One region of the Sutcliffiella sp. NC1 genome, then DNA from elsewhere that is predicted to be linked to it. Evidence: riboswitches for the same ligand, from Rfam matches in the RefSeq annotation. Region 1 holds a riboswitch; each other region holds the start of a gene.
What was found. A riboswitch is a leader RNA that binds a small molecule or an ion and turns the genes downstream of it on or off. The one in region 1 is predicted to bind S-adenosylmethionine.
Positions count from the first base shown of each region.

Region 2: it holds a riboswitch for S-adenosylmethionine, as region 1 does, so the genes downstream of both, metK (methionine adenosyltransferase) here and O1A01_RS08275 (5-methyltetrahydropteroyltriglutamate--homocysteine S-methyltransferase) in region 1, are expected to answer to the same signal.
Region 3: it holds a riboswitch for S-adenosylmethionine, as region 1 does, so the genes downstream of both, O1A01_RS24740 (LLM class flavin-dependent oxidoreductase) here and O1A01_RS08275 (5-methyltetrahydropteroyltriglutamate--homocysteine S-methyltransferase) in region 1, are expected to answer to the same signal.

Region 1 is NZ_CP115153.1:1,592,958-1,597,234, forward strand. It holds gene O1A01_RS08260 (GNAT family N-acetyltransferase) at 1-23, shown strand, start outside; gene O1A01_RS08265 (hypothetical protein) at 138-395, shown strand; gene O1A01_RS08270 (hypothetical protein) at 421-861, shown strand; gene O1A01_RS08275 (5-methyltetrahydropteroyltriglutamate--homocysteine S-methyltransferase) at 911-2,017, opposite strand; SAM riboswitch class I at 2,147-2,248, opposite strand; gene O1A01_RS08280 (AEC family transporter) at 2,456-3,367, shown strand; gene O1A01_RS08285 (hypothetical protein) at 3,473-3,877, shown strand; gene O1A01_RS08290 (gamma-glutamyltransferase) at 4,109-4,277, shown strand, end outside.
Region 2 is NZ_CP115153.1:3,892,159-3,896,435, reverse strand. It holds gene pckA (phosphoenolpyruvate carboxykinase (ATP)) at 1-1,485, opposite strand, end outside; SAM riboswitch class I at 1,820-1,963, shown strand; gene metK (methionine adenosyltransferase) at 2,147-3,346, shown strand; gene O1A01_RS20225 (YebC/PmpR family DNA-binding transcriptional regulator) at 3,636-4,277, shown strand, end outside.
Region 3 is NZ_CP115153.1:4,812,497-4,816,773, forward strand. It holds gene O1A01_RS24735 (ATP-grasp domain-containing protein) at 21-959, opposite strand; gene O1A01_RS24740 (LLM class flavin-dependent oxidoreductase) at 974-2,005, opposite strand; SAM riboswitch class I at 2,065-2,163, opposite strand; gene O1A01_RS24745 (hypothetical protein) at 2,406-2,879, opposite strand; gene O1A01_RS24750 (PRK06851 family protein) at 3,146-4,240, opposite strand.

The DNA of each region.
Region 1 (4,277 bases):
ATTCTAAGCAGTCTGGAATATAGTTCTAGCGGACAGAGGAGGTAAACTTCTCTGTTTTTCTTTCATGTATATAGGGTGGGGAGCAATGATATGGCAAGTAAGAGATATCAAAATGAGAGTATAAAGAGGTATTTAATATGAAACTATCAACGCTACTTTATTTCATCGTTTTTCTCATTTTTACATATATAATTCTCGGAGTTGTTGAACCGTTAGTAGGTAATAAGTGGATTACATATTCAATTTTTGCAGGTGGACTTTTTCTGCTTGGTTTTATAAAAGATAAAGTAGAAGTACATGTGAAAGCACTTCAAAAACGTATCGACCCGCAATTAAGTGTACTTATTGTGTTTGGAATTTTTGGTACGCTATTTGTTATTCAATTATTAAGCTAATGTTAGAGTAGGAGCTGGATTTAGTTTGATTAAATTAGAGTTTAATGGTTGGAAAATAGAAGTGGATATTGCTCAAACGAAAAGTTTTTATGAAAAATACCATCTTATAACAGAAGATTGTAGTTGTCATTATTGTGCTAATTATTTACTTGCATGTGATACTTTCTCTTTGAATATAATGGGGCTTTTTCAATCATTAGGGATAGATCCTAAAAAAGAAGGCGAAGTGTTTCAACATTTTCAACAGGAGGATGGCTTACATTTTTATGGTGGCTTTTATCATATAGTAGGCAACATATTGGAACGGTCAATTGGAGAAGGACAAGTTATCGACGCAATTGATGGCATTTTATTCAGCTTTACGGAAGATTGTTCACTTGTACCAAATAAGTTTCCGACACCAACTATACAAATGGAATTTGAAATGAAAATCCCTTGGTTATTAAAAGAAGATTATCGTAAATAAAAAGCTCTAACCCACTACTAGTCGGTCAGAGCTTTTCCAAATGGAATAATTAACCCCAGATTTCTTTTGAAATATCTACAATGTACTTCAGTTTAGCCCATTGTTCTTCTTCTGTTAAAATATTACCGTGATGAGTAGAAGCAAAACCACATTGTGGGCTAATGCAAAGTTGCTCTAGTGGTACAAATTTTGTTGCTTCTTCCACGCGTGCTTTAATATTTTCTTTATCTTCTAATGTACCGTGTTTAGAAGTGAATACCCCTAAAACAACTTGAGGGCCGCCATTCGGAATGTGCTCTAAAGGTTGGAAATCTCCAGAACGGTCATCGTCATATTCTAAGAAAAAGCCGTTTACTTTTTCTTTTGCGAATAATGTTGGTGCAATTTTTGCGTAGCTACCTTCAAATGCCCAAGTAGAGCGGTAGTTACCACGACATAGGTGAGTAGTAACAATAAGGTCCTCTGGTTTGTCTTCTAAGACGCCGTTAGCTACACGCAAAGCTAACGCAATTAATTCTTCGCGGGAATAGCCACTATCATTAAATGGAATTTCTGGTGCGTTTAGTCCAGCAATGTAAACATCATCTAATTGTAAATAACGACAACCTGCATCGTAAAAGGCTTTAATTGCATCGCGGTATGCTTGGATGATATCATTTGCATACTCCTCAATGTCCGGATAAATGTCCAAGTTACGGATACCAGCGTTGAATAATTGATTTGGACTCGGTATTGTTTGTTTTGCAACCGCACGATCTCCAACAATTTCTTTAAACTCAATAAAATCTTTCACATGTGGATGATCTGGATTAAAAGAAATTTTTCCAACGACACGTACATCGTATCTTTCTGTTTCCACATCTTTAAATTTAAATCCATGGTCTGGCACATAGCCTTCTACACCGTTCAAATGCTCTAGAAAATCAGTATGCCAAAATCTACGACGAAACTCTCCATCTGTTACAGCTTGAAGACCAACTTCGATTTGCTTATCTACAACCTTTTTTATTTCTTCTGTTTCAATTTCACGAAGTTGTTGGGAAGTAATAGTCCCTTCTTGAAAATCCTTTCTTGCTTTATGAATGCTCTCTGGACGTAATAAACTACCTACGTGATCTGCACGAAATGGCGCACTAATTAATGTTTTTGTTGTCATAAGTTAACTCTCCCTTTAAAAGTTTTATAGTTTCTCTAATCAATAGTGAGGTTTAATAGAGCTAAAATAAAAACCCCTCTTCTCAAAAACAAGAAGAGGGGTGAAAGAACAATATTAAACCGCCGGCTCTTCTTATCTTCTAGCATTACGCTACTGGAATTGGCACAGTACTATTTAAAGTCCGCTGCCGAGGTATCATAGGGCCAGTCCCTCCACCTCTCTAGATAAGAGAAAATTGAAAATATTAAGTTTATGGAATTCACTATACATGGAAATAAAAAGGTTGTCAACATTTTACTGTAAAAATATATTGCGGAATTTTCGACAAACATCCGTCATTTGGAAAAAAGGTTGACATGAAAGCCGTTTCATAACTTACAATGGAACGAGTGTCAAAATACTTTTCTACAATAAAGATATAGAGGAGCTTATGTAGTAATGAATCAGGAGTTTTTTTACATTATTGCAATCATCGCGCTCGGTTACGTATTAAAGCGCTTAAAAGTGATAGAAGAAAAAGAAGGACAAGTTATTGCAAAAATTATTTTTAGAATAACACTTCCTGCCTTAGTTATCGTTACGTTTAATTCAGTAAAAATAGAACCAACGTTAATGCTACTACCTGTTATCGTCCTAGTATACGGTTTAATTATAACGCCACTAGGATTACTCGTTTTCAAAAATGAAGAGCGAGAATTAAAAGGATCATTTATGATGATGGCTTCCGGATTAAATGTAGGTCTATTTGCCTTCCCACTTGTTTTTGCCATTTGGGGAATAAATGGTCTAACGTATTTTAGTATGTTTGATGTCGGAACATCGTTAATGGTTTTTGGAATAGCATTTATTTTAGGTAGCTATTTTTCAAAAGAAGGATTAAGCTTAAACCCAATCGAAATTTTAAAACGACTAGGCACCTCAATACCGTTAATGACGTATATTATTGCTAGTACGTTAAACTTTATTAACATCCAACTACCGACAATGGTTATTGATGTGGCAAGTACCATATCAGCAGCTAATGTGCCGTTGTCATTATTGTTGCTAGGAATCTATTTGAATTTTAAAATCGAAAAACAATTCATAAAGCCATTGATAAAATTTCTATCCTTCAAATATGGGACAGGCTTACTTGTAGGACTTTCACTATTTTACTTACTCCCATATGATGACATGTTTCGTTATACGTTATTGATTGGATTTTTGCTACCGGTTGCGACATCTTCGCTTGCGTTTGCAGTAGAATTCAAATACAGCACGGAAGCTACTAGATTAATAGCAACAACAGCAAACATAACGATTATTATAAGTATCGTCATGCTTTATTTCTTTGCAAATTTTATAATATAAAATGTTAGACTCGACGAACATGTATCGGGTCTATTTTTTGTATTTTCATGGTACAATAGGAAGAAGTTGGATGAATTATCCTGTTAGTAAAGAAAGGTTGAAGTTATGATGAAAAACGTTATTAATATATTAATAGTTCTACTATATTGTTTACCATTTGTGTATTTTTCCATGCGCCAAGACTTTACAAACGGCTCAATGCTCGGCTATATCTTAATGATTGCTCTTTCTTCTATCCTAGCATTTTTCTCTCGATTAAATAAAAGTATCATCACTTTTATTGTAGGAAATATACTATCTACAATCATCTCCTTCTATTTTGTAGGCCAAATGGCAGGAAACGAGCGGTGGTATAGTTATTTCAAGCCATTAACACCGTATCAATTATTACTTATAGTGACAATATTGAATTTAATTCCTCAAATGGTGGCTATGATGGTTGCTAGAAAATTTAAGGAAAATGATTCGAAAAATACGTACTCTACCTTTAGGGCGTTTATAAAAAAGTAAGAGGCTGGTCAAGTTACCGGTCTTTTTTTGTTGATATAAAACAGTCCCTTTTTAATAAATTACTCGATTTTTGCATTGATAAATCAAATGGTTCGTGCGAAATTGCGCTAATTCGAGTAGAGTTTACAAATAAACAAGAAAAATGCGGTCTGTTTCAACAATTTTTTCGTCTTGGGCACATTATGATAGTACGTGTATACAGAATTTTCTGACGAAGAAAGGGGTATTTTAATGAGAGGGAAGAAAGTTATTCATTTATTGTTATGCACTATTTTATGTTTGTCGTTATTTTTACCAAGCACTGCAATTGGACAAGCTTCGGAAACGGTTAATCCTTATTATGAACAAGAAGCAGTTGCGACTGGAAATGGTGGGGCGGTAGCGACAGAACATCCTTTAG
Region 2 (4,277 bases), 2.3 Mb from region 1:
ATATTCTGCTTCACTAGTCCATGTTTTCTTAGGTTGTAATACTTCGTCAGGAACACCAGTTACATGTAAAGGTACGTTTACTCCGAAATATGGATCAGGTTGAAATTCTGCATTTGTTAATTCACCTTCAAGAGCTGCTTGCACCATGGAACGAGTATAGGAAAGTTTCATTCTATTACCTACACCATACTCTCCACCGGTCCACCCTGTATTAACTAAAAATACTTGAACGTTGTGTTCGTCAATTTTCTTTCCTAACATTTCTGCATAAGTTGTTGCAGGTAGTGGTAAGAAAGGTGATCCGAAGCATGTAGAGAACGTTGCCTGTGGTGAAGTGATGCCACGTTCTGTTCCAGCAAGTTTACTTGTGTAACCGCTTAAAAAATGGAACATAGCTTGTTCTTTTGATAATTTGCTAATAGGAGGTAGTACCCCAGTTGCATCAGCTGTTAAAAATATAATAGTTGTTGGATGCCCAGCAACGCTTGGATCAACAATGTTATTCATTGCTTGTAATGGATATGCTGCACGAGTGTTTTCTGTTAGTGACGAATCATCGTAATCAGGAATTCTACTGTTTTCATTTAATACTACATTTTCTAATACAGATCCGAAGCGGATGCTATCAAAAATTTGTGGTTCTTTTTCTTGAGAAAGTCCGATACATTTTGCATAACAACCACCTTCAATGTTGAATACACCAGTGTTGGACCAACCATGTTCGTCGTCACCAATTAATTTACGATTTGGATCGGCAGAAAGGGTCGTTTTACCAGTTCCTGATAACCCGAAAAACAACGCCACATCTCCTTCACGACCTACGTTAGCAGAGCAGTGCATCGGCAAAATACCGTTTTCAGGTAATAAGTAGTTCATAATCGAGAAAATTGATTTTTTCATTTCGCCAGCATATTCTGTACCGCCTATTAAAATAATTCTCTTTTTAAACGATACTAAAATGAATGCTTCAGAGTTTGTTTTATCAATTGAAGGATCAGCCTTAAACGTTGGTGCCGAAATAATCGAAAATCCAGCTTCATGTGTTGCTACTTCTTCTTCTGTTGGACGAATAAATAATTGGTGTGCAAAAAGGTTGTGCCATGCAAATTCATTGATAACTTGAATTGGTAAGCGATACTTCTCGTCTGCACCTGCAAAACCTTTAAAAATAAAAATTTCATCTTTGTTTTCTAAGTAATGAACAACCTTATTATATAATGCATCAAATACATCTTCAGAAATAGGTTGATTTACTTTTCCCCAGTCTACTTTATCTTTACTGATTTCGTCTTGGACGATAAATTTATCTTTCGGTGATCTACCTGTGTATTTTCCAGTAGTTGCAAGCACTGCACCTGTTGCAGATAAAGTTCCTTCTTTTCTTTCTAAAACTTTTTCTACCAATTGTGGGACAGATAATTGTACATTTGCATTGCTTCCATATAATAATGTAGATAGTCCGTTATCGATACCAACCGTTTTCATCTTTAAACTCTCCTTCAGAAAAGTGTATTGTTTATGTTAATAATTAAAAGTATAACACATTAACATCAATAGTCCATACTAATTGTGATATTTTATGTAAAGATTACAATGGAAGTTCATAAAATACACTTTTTTCTCAAATTTGGTATAGATAGCGTCATATTGATGAACTCTAACATTGTAGTAGTTGATAAAGCTAGTGGAAGATTACTTCATAGTATATATTCACTATATTATAAAAATACAAGTATTTCTCTTTTTTTCTTTAGGAAAAATGTCGGTTTTTGTTGACATAGATAGTTTCACTACGATAATATAAATCACTGAACGGATACTCTTATCCCGAGATGGTGGAGGGACAGGCCCGATGAAACCCAGCAACCTGCTCATTTAACTGCAATACATACTGGGCATATTTAATGAAGTGAGAAAAGGTGCTAACCTGAAGCAAAGTATTATATGCTTTGCGTGATAAGAGTGAAAGGCGATAAATCTTCAACCTTTCCTCAAAAAAAGGAAAGGTTTTTTATATTTTGACACAAGATAAGGGAGAGCGTTATATATTAACATTGGAGCTTATCTTAAAGTTTTATTGGGAAAGTGGAGATCCGTATCATGATGGTGATATACACCGATAATTATAAAGGAGGAACTTTATAAAATGACAAAACAACGTCGTTTATTTACTTCTGAGTCCGTTACTGAGGGACACCCGGACAAAATTTGTGATCAAATTTCTGATTCTATCCTGGATGCTATTTTGGCAAATGACCCTAATGCCCGCGTAGCTTGTGAAACATCTGTTACTACAGGTCTTGTATTAGTTGCTGGTGAAATTACAACATCTACATATGTAGATATTCCTAAAATTGTTCGTGAAACTATTCAAGGTATCGGATATACGCGTGCGAAATACGGATTTGATGCGGAAACGTGTGCAGTATTAACTTCAATAGATGAGCAATCTGCTGATATCGCGATGGGGGTAGACCAAGCGTTAGAGGCACGTGAAGGACAAATGACAGATGCGGAAATCGAGGCTATTGGAGCTGGAGACCAAGGTTTAATGTTTGGTTTTGCTTGTAATGAAACGAAAGAATTAATGCCATTACCAATATCTCTTGCTCACAAATTAGCTCGTCGTCTAACTGAAGTAAGAAAAGAAGAAATCTTACCATACTTACGTCCAGACGGTAAAACACAGGTAACAGTGGAGTATGATGAGAACGACAAACCTGTTCGTATTGATACGATTGTTATTTCAACACAACATCACCCAGAAATTACGTTAGAGCAAATTCAACGCAATATTAAAGAGTACGTTATTAATCCAGTTGTTCCAGCTGAATTAATTGACGAAAACACTAAATATTTCATCAACCCAACAGGTCGTTTCGTAATTGGTGGACCTCAAGGGGATGCTGGTTTAACTGGTAGAAAAATTATTGTTGATACGTACGGTGGTTATGCACGTCATGGTGGAGGAGCTTTCTCTGGTAAGGATGCTACTAAAGTAGACCGCTCTGGTGCTTATGCTGCTCGTTACGTTGCGAAAAACATCGTTGCTGCAGAACTTGCTGACAAATGTGAAGTGCAACTAGCATATGCAATTGGTGTTGCTCAACCAGTTTCTATCGCAGTTGATACTTTCGGAACTGGAAAAGTATCAGAAGAGAAATTAGTAGAACTTGTACGTGCTAATTTTGACTTACGTCCAGCAGGTATTATTAAAATGCTTGACTTACGTCGCCCGATTTACAAACAAACAGCTGCTTACGGCCACTTCGGACGTAACGACCTTGACCTTCCTTGGGAGCGTACAGATAAAGCTACTGCATTAAAAGAACAAGCAAACGCTTAATAGATGTAACCAAAAAACTGCAGAGATTCCTTTGCAGTTTTTTGGTGTAAAATTGAAAGGATTTTTATTTTCAAAACTAACAACATAGTGAAGAAGAATACGGAAGGCATACACCGGAGAGATTCATGGACGATAGCGAAGTGAAACTGTAACATGGTAGAATACTATAGCACCTTCGCTTTTGTATGTTTATTTTTTCTAACACTTAACAAATCATAGCCTATAGCGTTATAATATATTTGCTATAAAACTTCTGCTTATAGACTTATGTTGAAAGTGAGTGTTTTTGATGGGCCGTAAATGGAACAACATTAAAGAAAAAAAGGCTGCAAAAGATGCAAATACGAGCCGAATATATGCGAAATTCGGTCGTGAAATTTATGTAGTAGCAAAACAGGGAGAGCCTGACCCAGAACTAAATCAAGCATTACGCTTTGTTTTAGAAAAGGCAAAAACATATAATGTTCCGAGAGCAATTATTGACCGTGCCATTGAAAAAGCAAAAGGTGGCGGAGAAGAAACTTACGATAAACTTCGTTACGAAGGATTTGGTCCGAATGGTTCAATGGTTATAGTAGATGCATTAACGAACAATGTGAATAGAACAGCTTCGGAAGTTCGTGCTGCTTTTGGTAAAAATGGTGGTAACATGGGTGTAAGTGGTTCTGTCGCTTACATGTTCGATTCGACTGCGGTTATTGGTGTAGAAGGGAAGTCTGCTGACGAGGTATTAGAGTTATTAATGGAAGCAGATCTTGATGCACGTGATATATTAGAGGAAGAAGATACGGTCATCGTTTATGCAGAGCCAGACCAATTTCATGCTGTTCAAGAGGCGTTTAAAAATGCAGGGGTTACAGAATTTAAAGTAGCGGAATTAACAATGTTACCTCAAACGGAAGTAACCTTATCGGAAGATTCATTAGCACAG
Region 3 (4,277 bases), 1.7 Mb from region 1:
GAGGAGCAGCCCTTTTCGTATTAAACTTGAACTTTTAGTTGTTTGCCAAGAAACTTTGCAAGCTCGAGCATTCCGTATTTGCCTGCTTTTTGCTCTGCATCGCTATTGTAATTTGTATTTGTGTTTATGTCATATGTGTAAATTTCTCCGTCACTATTGCGGATAAATTCAATTCCTGCAACATTGATATTGTTACTTTTTAAAACCGCTTCATACTTTTCGATAATCGGATCATGGAAGTCTTCAATAATTTGAAATTTCGGCTTCTCTTCTACTTCTTCCCCAACCGGACAAAATAAGTCCCCAATTTGACATGCATCTGCCGGGCAAAGCTCGAATCCTTCTGACGTGTCTACTTTCACGGCATATAGGAACTTTCCACCAACAAACTCACAACGAGTAATGTACGATTCTGGTGATTTTATATATTGTTGTATTAACGTAATTCCATCAACTGGCTCTTCAAATGCCGGGCTATTTACGTATGCCTCTAAACTTTCAATAGAATTAAACAGCTGTACACCAAGTCCTTTTCCCGCCCGGTTATGTTTCGTAATAAACGATTCATGCCCCAATTTTTTGGCCGCTTCTACAATTTGTTTTCTTCCAACGGCCGCAATCGTTGTTGGTGTACGAACTCCATGCTTTTCTAACTCCGAATATTGGACTACTTTACTTAATTCTAATTGTAGCGCTCTGCTTCCATTAAATACTGTCCGGCCATGATGCTCTAACCAAGTTAATACAGCGCTCGTTAATTCTGGCGCAAATCGGTGATCTCTCGTGTGAGACGACGCACTCATTCGATTATAAAAAACACCCTCTGGTGGCACTTCATTTAAAGGGACAGTCCCCTCATCTAAATGCCACTCTTCATATGGTAATTGGAGCTCTTCCAATCTTTTCGTTAAATGTACAGTCCATTCTTTATTTTCGTGAATGATATAGATCTTCTCCATCGTAAAATTCCTCCTTAACCTTTGTTGACTAACGGTATAACTTGTTGTGCAAATCGTTCCATCTCTTCTAGTTGAGGAGAAAATTGCAGTAATAATAAGTCTACCCCAGCTGCCTCGTATGCTTTTATTTTTTCCGCAATTTGCTCAGGTGTGCCTATTAAATTTGGTCTTAATCCTCTATTGGAAACAGAATAATCCTGTAACTTCACTTGCTGTTCAAGCTGTGATTTGCCCGTAAAATCTTTATACCCTGCGTATGCACTCGATTCTTTCACATTCGTAATTCTATTTAATTCTGCTTGTGCTTCTTCTTCTGTATCTCGGCATATGACATATGCTGCCATTCCAAACGATTGTAAAGGCTCTTTCTTTAACGCTTCTCTTCTAGCCTTCATATCTTCTATTTTAACTTGCACTTCTTCAACCGTTCCGCCGTGCATGACATAAGCATCACAATTTGAAGAGATTACTTGTTTCCCTTTCTCACTTTCCCCACCTGCATAAAGAATAGGGTTCGGACGTTGGACTGGCTTTGGAAACAGTTTTGTATTAGAGAGTTCATAAAATTTTCCTTTATAACTAAAAGAATCTTCTGTCCAAAGACCTTTTAAAACATCTAAAAATTCTTGCGTACGATCATAACGATCATCATGTTCCGTAAATACTCCGCCATACTGCTTCGCTTCTTCTTCCCACCAAGCTGAAACGACGTTAAGTGTAAAACGGCCATTGCTAATGTGATCAATATTAGCAGCCATTTTTGCCGCGACTGCTGGATTATGAAAGCCAGGACGGATAGCGGTCATAATTTCTATTTTCTCCGTTACTGAAGCTAATGCTGCTGCAGTAGACCAAGCTTCTAAACTATCACTTTCAGGACCTTTTATATCATTTAAATACAATTCTGCGATTAATGTTGTATCATATCCCCATTTTTCTGCCTTTTGTATTACTTCTTTTGCATAATTAAATGTAGGCGGCATTTTTTCATCTTCAACATTTCGTAGCCAACCGCCAAAAATAGGTAACCAAAAACCAAATTTCATCTCTTTTCCCCCTATAAAAAAAGCTTCTTCGATAAGAAGAAGGCAGCAGTTAGCTTTTCTCCTTATCTTCCAAGGTATATACCTTGCTGGATTTAGCACCTTTTTATAAAGGTTGCCGGGTTTCAAAGGGCCAGTCCCTCCACCACTCTTGATAAAGAATTTTATTCAATTTATGGTAATCCTACCACAAAACTTGGTGTTTAGTAAACTAAAAAGGTAAAGTATTTGCAATAATCTTTTATTAGAATAGTATTACAAGAACAAAACCAGAGGCGGCTCACTGGCCCGACAAGCATTTGTCAGGAGTTACACTCAATCTTTCTTATGTTAATGTTATGTTTTCCATAACCACTTAATATAAAAAAAGAGCGCTACTTCACAGTAACACTCTTCTAATTATTTATTGAACTTCTTTTTCAAAATTCGGCTCTAATAATCCTGCCTCTATATATGGAGTAGCAATTTGCTTGTGGAATGCAGCTAGTTTTTCTTCTGCATTTTCACCATCTACACGCTCTTCAAAATATTGCGCAAAAAGTTCTATCGCTTCTTCCACATCTGTACGGTATTGTTCCGTTAGCTCCGTTGAAACTTCCATTGCACGAAGCTCGTTTGCAATTTTGTTCGCTGCAGCTTTTGCTTCTTCTTCGCCTTCACCTGTTTGCTCGTAATTAGTAATTGCGCTCAAATGAGGACGTACCATTTCGATTAACTCCATTTGTATGTTCATTAAAACTTTTTGGTCTTGTTTTTCATCATGTTCAGGAGCTGCTAATTGCTCTTGTGCTCCCTCGCTAGCGTTATTGCTGTTTGCTCCACATGCTGTTAAAAATGATAATGTAACGAAAATAAGTAAGATTGTCCACTTTTTCATTATGACGTCTCCCTTTGCTGTTAATATACGTGTGTAGTGTACACTTTTTTCTAGTTTTCGTATATATAAAACGTCATATACGTAATTTTTAAAATTTATATATTTTTGAAATAATAAATAGAGGTTGAGACATAACTATTTTCATCATAGTAAAAGAACAAGAAATATACTGGGAAAAACTCGCTCCGGAAATATACTTCGCTAATTCTGCGATAGTTCGTTTTTTATTATGACTAATTTAGTTTTGTCTCAGCCTCTTCATTACATTAATGCTTCACTAGTTTTTCCATTTGTTCATGTATCCATTCTGTTTTCTCATCTATCACTTTATAATCCATCGCATTTACATAAATTGCTTCTAGCTTCAAATGCCATTCCTTCGCTTCTGCTAAATGCGATATTGCTTCTTTCATTTTTTCACTATATTGTTTACTCACTTTTTCTATTTCTTTCTCGTATCTTTCATCCGTACCTTCACGAATCGTTAAATCGTACATATCTAAAATTTCATCCCCGTCGCGACTTGGGAAATATTCATGTGGAGCTGTACTATCAAAAATTGCAAATCCTAGTTCTCTGACGACAACCATATCTAAACTATGAGGGTCAAAGCCACAATGATATACTTCAACGTCATAACCTGTTTTTTCGCAATGTTTAACTAGCTTTTTTAATAGAGTAGATTTTCCAGACCCTGGACGACCTTTTATAAAATAACGCTTTTTTAATCCTTCCGTTATATTTGGAACGAAGTCTACCGCACCGACCGGAGTTGCTGCACCGAGAAATCGGTGTTTAACGTCCGCTTGTTTTGTTAACGTATTTCCATCAAAAAGCTTTTCAATTAGCTCATCGGCTAATTTATTTGCTCGTTCGAAACTCATATTATGAATAAAATAACGTTCCCACTCATCATGGATTTTAAGCGCTTTGTTAAACGTTGCATACGCCGTCTCAAACGCTTGCTTTTTTTGATGGGCAAGTTCTAAAATTTCAATTTTACGGTGAGCTAGTTTTTTCGAATCCCATGCTTCTCCTAAATTTATATATTCCTCAATTGCACCTGGAGCTGTCGGTTCAATAACGTGAGGTGCCGTTCCGTCCACAATACCGACACCGATGCTTCGAATAATTAGCCCGTCGACAGACCCTGTATCAGACGAACAATGTAAATATTCTATATCAAACCCGGCCTCGTTCCAACGTTGACCTAATTTTTTTATCATTGTTGACTTCCCAATTCCCGGACCACCTTTTAAAATGAATACACGGTCCAAACCTTCTAAATTTGATTCATATAAACTGTAAAATCCTCTTGCTGTATTTCCACCGGCATAGTAATTTAATATGTTTCCTGCCAAAAAAAACACCCCTTACGAATGTTAGGTTTTTTAACTA